DNA from 2 places in the Salicola sp. Rm-C-2C1-2 genome. Region 2 is predicted to be linked to the other one. Evidence: predicted binding sites of a transcription regulator. Region 2 holds the regulator's gene; the other holds the start of a gene.
What was found. The regulator FliA, encoded in region 2, starts transcription of late flagellar genes. The targets are predictions, from matches to a motif close to CTAAAGTTNNNNNNNNNNCNGCCGATA.

Region 1 (2,393 bases), on a different contig from region 2:
TGCTCGTCAAAAGTGGGTGGATCACAGAGCGTGAGTTGGAGCGCACGCTCAATCACCAGAAGCGATACCGGTATGCAGCAGCCCTCACGGCCATTGTTGTCACACCGTTACAGCCGATGGCGGCGCTTGCGTCGCCCGCGCCGGCGCTGCCGAATGCATCGGCTCAAACCAGTAGTCAGCAGGTTCGCGCCTCCGTAAACGGCATGCAACCATTGAGTGCGGGAGAGATGAGCGGTGCTGTGGCCCAGGGCCGGGATGCGTTCTCTAAAAATGCAATTGACCTGGCGCAGCCACCGTCTTCAGCGCAAGAGGCTGACGATCAAACGCTTGATGCTCTTGAATTCACAGCGCGCACCTTCGTGCCGGCTCTGAACTTCCTGGACTCGGATCTCACGGTGAAGGGAGTGGAGTATGGCCCGGAAGGCCCCGGATTTTCCATTGATAACAGTGGAGGCATAAGTCTTGCTATGCCGGAGCGAATCGGCGAGATCCGTATGGAGGGGATCAGAGTCGAAGGTGCACCGGCATCCCACTCCATGGGGAATATCACCATCACTGACATCCGCTTTTCCAGCGATTCCAGTTTGACCATCCGGGCACGCTGATCCGGATCAGGCGCTTGCGAATACCTGGCTGTGAGTTAGGTTGCGGGATTCGCCCGTGCTGCCGTAAAGCGCCTGCTGCTGATCGGCTCCCCTGATAATATCAGAGACGCGGGAAAGGCGCCGCTGCAGGTGACTCAGGATACGACCGTTAACAGCATTGCGATGCTGGCATTCACTAAGCTGTTTCTGAGCGGCTTCCCAGCGCTCCATCAATGCTGAATCAGCGCCTGCCTGGTCGCGGAGAAAGTCGCTTACTGCCTGGCCACTATCGGGGTGATAGCCAATTTGGGCCAGAAGGCGGATTTTCTGCTTTGCTCGGTCTCTGAGCGCGTCGAGTAGTTCGTTTTTCTCACTGGTCGCCTGCTCCAGCTGCTCCATCGCGTTGCTGGCCAGGGCGCGATGTTCCTGTTCCAGTACTTCCGCAAGCCTGTTGAGGTTAGCTTCGTCTTTCCTGAGGAGCTGATCCAGTGTTTCGAACGTCGTCTTATAATCAGTCATAGCGTCTTATCCGAAAATGCTGTCATCCATTTCTTGCATTTTCTGGGCCAGTTTTTCAGCGTCGACTGAGTAGGAGCCGTCCTCAAGTGCCTCGCGGATACGCGCGACCTTAGCGTCATCCACTTCCGGCTGTTGCTGAAGCGTCTGTTCCGCCGCTTTCAGATTGCGCGCATCAGGGCTCAGATCAACGCGTGTGCTTTCGCGCGCCTGTGAACCGCCTTCCGCTGGCTGTTGTGTTTGGTTCTGTCCCTGCGTGCCGTCGCGTTGCCGCAGTGTTTGTTTCTGGGTGTTGAGGGCGTTGTTGTTAGCCCCATTGAAGTCAACTGCCATGGCTCACCCCGTTTCGGATCCGTACTCTCTGCTCATTGTAACGGCAGCGAGGGCGCAGACTTTAGCCTCCTGCCAATTTTTTTGTCTCTGGGCACGGAACTGCCGGTGGCCGGCATTTTCCTGCCGCCGTGTTCAGTTGATGGCGACATGGCCCGGTTTCGTGATCCGGCCCTTGATCCGGCGCCCTGAGTTCTCATTGACTACCGGGATCTGTTCGCCCACTCGGCCGCTGCGTTCCGCCTCGCCGCGTGTGGTAATAGAAAAGGCGTCGCTGCCAGCCGAGATGACAACGCGGTCCCCCCGCTCCACTGCCAGTGGTTGCTCAAGCATGCGGGGGGTAATGGCCGTGCCCGCGCGGATGGTGCGGCTGGCCTGCATGCCGATCATGTGCTGAGGATCCCGGAAACCGCCACTTCGCTGTCCGTTGATCACAACAGCGCTGGAGCGCAGCATGCTCTGTGTCAACCGTTCCCCGCGTCCGATGGGTCTGTCCGCCACCCAGCCGTCTACCTGAATGCGCACCTTTGCGCTGAGAAAAATTCGCCAGGGGCGATCCCCCTGACAGCTCACAAGCAGTGTCGTGCGAGTGGAGCGTTCCGGGTCGCCGGCAAACTCAACATCCAAATCCTGAGGGCAATGGGCAAGAGAAAGACGATTGTCCACGCTGTCGAGGCCGTATTCGACCGCACGTCCTTTGTCTGCCTGTTTCTGGGTAAAAGATTCCAGAAAATCCTTGGCAGCCTGAACAATGCGCTCTGCAGTACTGGCTTTGGGCCCCGATGCGATCGCCATACCCGGAAGCAGCAGTGCCATCAGTAGCAGCTGGCGGAATTTTGGCGTCGTGTTGGTGTTATCGGTGCGCATAGCCTCAAAAATGTCCTATCCTTGCGGTTAGCCGGTGGTTCATCCGACCCGAATCGAATGGCGTATGACTCAGACCGGCAAAGATATGGCGAAAGC
Region 2 (2,393 bases):
CATCAGGCGCTCAATCGCGGCGAGAGCGCCATGGCCGAAGGCGCCTGATATGGGATCGGGCGTTTCCTCACAATGCAACAGCAACAGGACGGGAGAGCCCATTCCGCATGACTAAACCGGTACAGGTGATCGCGGTCACCGGTGGCAAGGGTGGCGTTGGCAAGAGCAACGTCTCGGTCAATCTCGGCATCGCGCTCTGCGAAATGGGGCAGCGGGTCGTGGTGCTGGATGCTGACCTGGGTCTTGCCAATATCGACGTTCTTCTGGGTATCAGCGCCACCTACAACATTTCAGATGTCCTCGCTGGCGAGTGCTCGCTCGCCGACATCCTCGTGGACGGTCCCGGTGGTATCCGGATCGTGCCGGCCTCGTCTGGAACCCAGCGCATGACCAATCTCAGTCACATGGAGCATGCCGGGCTGATTTCCGCTTTCAGTGAACTCGGTGACGACATCGACGTACTGATTGTTGATACTGCAGCGGGTATCTCGGAGGCCGTGGTCAGCTTTCTGCGGGCATCCCAGGAAATCATGCTGGTGGTCAATGACGAGCCCACCTCCATCACGGACACCTACGCCCTGATCAAGCTCATGAATCGGGACTATGACACCCACAGGTTCCGGGTTCTGGCGAATATGGTGCGTACCGAGCAGGACGGCAAAACGCTTTACGACAAACTTTATCGGGTCACTGAGCGGTTTCTTGATGTTGCGTTACAATATGTTGGAACCATCCCCCTCGATGACGCGGTCAAGAAAGCGGTTCGCCGTCAGAAGGCGGTGATGGAACTCTACCCGAATGCCAAAGCTTCCGGTGCTTTTCGGGAACTTGCGAAGAAGGTGGATCAGTGGCCGTTGCCGTCGTCACCGCGGGGTCACCTGGAGTTTTTTGTGGAACGGCTCGTCCAGGACTGATCGGGTTTTTATTCTTGAGCAGGGGGTTACGGGAGTGGCCATATCATGACGCAGTCCGGGCCGCTTGAACTCTACACACAGACCCATCGGGCCGATGTGGACGATCTCGTGGAGAGCCACATGCCCCTGGTCAAGAAGATCGCGTTACACTTGATGGCGCGCCTTCCTGATCATATCCAGCTCGAAGATCTGATGCAGGCTGGTATGGTTGGGCTATTGGAGGCGGCGCGCAAGTATGAAGCTGGTCAGGGTGCGACCTTTGAAACCTATGCCGGCATCCGTATCCGCGGGGCGATTGTCGACGAAATACGTCGCGGTGACTGGGTGCCTCGCTCGGTACACCGTAATGCCCGCCGTATTTCCGAAGCGATCCAGACCATCGAGGCACGTGAAGGTCGCGACGCGAAAGACGCGGAGGTTGCAAATGAGCTCGGAGTATCGCTTGACGAGTACCACAGCCGAGCCAGTGATGCGACCACCGGGCGTCTTTTCAGCCTTGATGAGTTGACTGAAAAGAATGAGCACATCAATGACCAGGCCCCGCAAGAAGGCCCTGAGGGTGATCTTCAGGATGCGGATTTCCGCAGCGCGCTGGCAGGGGAGATTGACCAGCTTCCCGAGCGTGAACGGCTGGTTTTATCGCTTTACTATCAGGATGAACTCAACCTCAAGGAGGTGGGCGCCGTGCTCGGAGTCAGTGAATCGCGGGTCAGCCAGATTCATGGCCAGGCAGCAGCCCGGTTGAGGGCACGCATGCTGGCGCGTCTGGGAAGCTGACTGGTTAGATTGGAACAAACGTCTAGACTGTGAAAGTGAGTGTTGTAGCACGAGCCGCTCAGGCCGGCGTGACAACAACCGAAGTTTGGGAGGCTGTTTTGGACAAGAACATGAAGATTCTTGTTGTGGATGATTTCTCCACGATGAGACGGATCGTGAGGAACCTGCTGCGCGACCTCGGCTTCAACAACATCGAGGAGGCGGATGACGGCAATAGCGCGCTTCCGATGCTGCGTAATGGCAAGTTCGACTTCCTGATAACGGACTGGAACATGCCAGGTATGAGCGGTATGGAGCTGCTTCAGGCAATTCGGGCTGATGAGAACCTTAAAAATCTGCCCATTCTGATGGTTACTGCCGAGGCCAAACGGGATCAGATCGTGGCCGCTGCGCAGGCGGGTGTGAACGGTTATGTGGTCAAACCGTTTACGGCTGCGGTACTCAAAGACAAGATCGAAAAGATTTTTGAACGCATTGAGTGAATCAGGTGCAGACGGCATGAGCGAGCTCAACCGGGAAGACATTACCGAGGAAGTGGCAGAAGAGCTCAAAGGGCACGCCACAGCCCTCAAAGACGCTCTGGATCGGGGTGATATCAGCGATGCCATGCAGCGTATTGCTGAACTGGGTGAGGTGCGTGATCGCAGTCTCTACCGTGAGGTGGGCCGCCTGACCCGCAGTCTTCACGAGGCGCTGCGTAAC

Region 1: a site for FliA is predicted at 1,472-1,498, ahead of flgM (flagellar biosynthesis anti-sigma factor FlgM). Genes of this name have one in related genera too.

The regions. Positions count from the first base shown of each region.
Region 1 covers NZ_JBEFNF010000001.1:844,371-846,763, forward strand. The annotation lists gene AAF659_RS03885 (cyclic di-GMP-binding domain-containing protein, MshE-related) at 1-605, shown strand, start outside; gene AAF659_RS03890 (flagella synthesis protein FlgN) at 612-1,103, opposite strand; gene flgM (flagellar biosynthesis anti-sigma factor FlgM) at 1,110-1,433, opposite strand; gene flgA (flagellar basal body P-ring formation chaperone FlgA) at 1,566-2,297, opposite strand.
Region 2 covers NZ_JBEFNF010000010.1:45,897-48,289, reverse strand. The annotation lists gene flhF (flagellar biosynthesis GTPase FlhF) at 1-48, shown strand, start outside; gene AAF659_RS14270 (MinD/ParA family protein) at 108-914, shown strand; gene AAF659_RS14265 (RNA polymerase sigma factor FliA) at 960-1,691, shown strand; gene cheY (chemotaxis response regulator CheY) at 1,802-2,173, shown strand; gene AAF659_RS14255 (protein phosphatase CheZ) at 2,190-2,393, shown strand, end outside.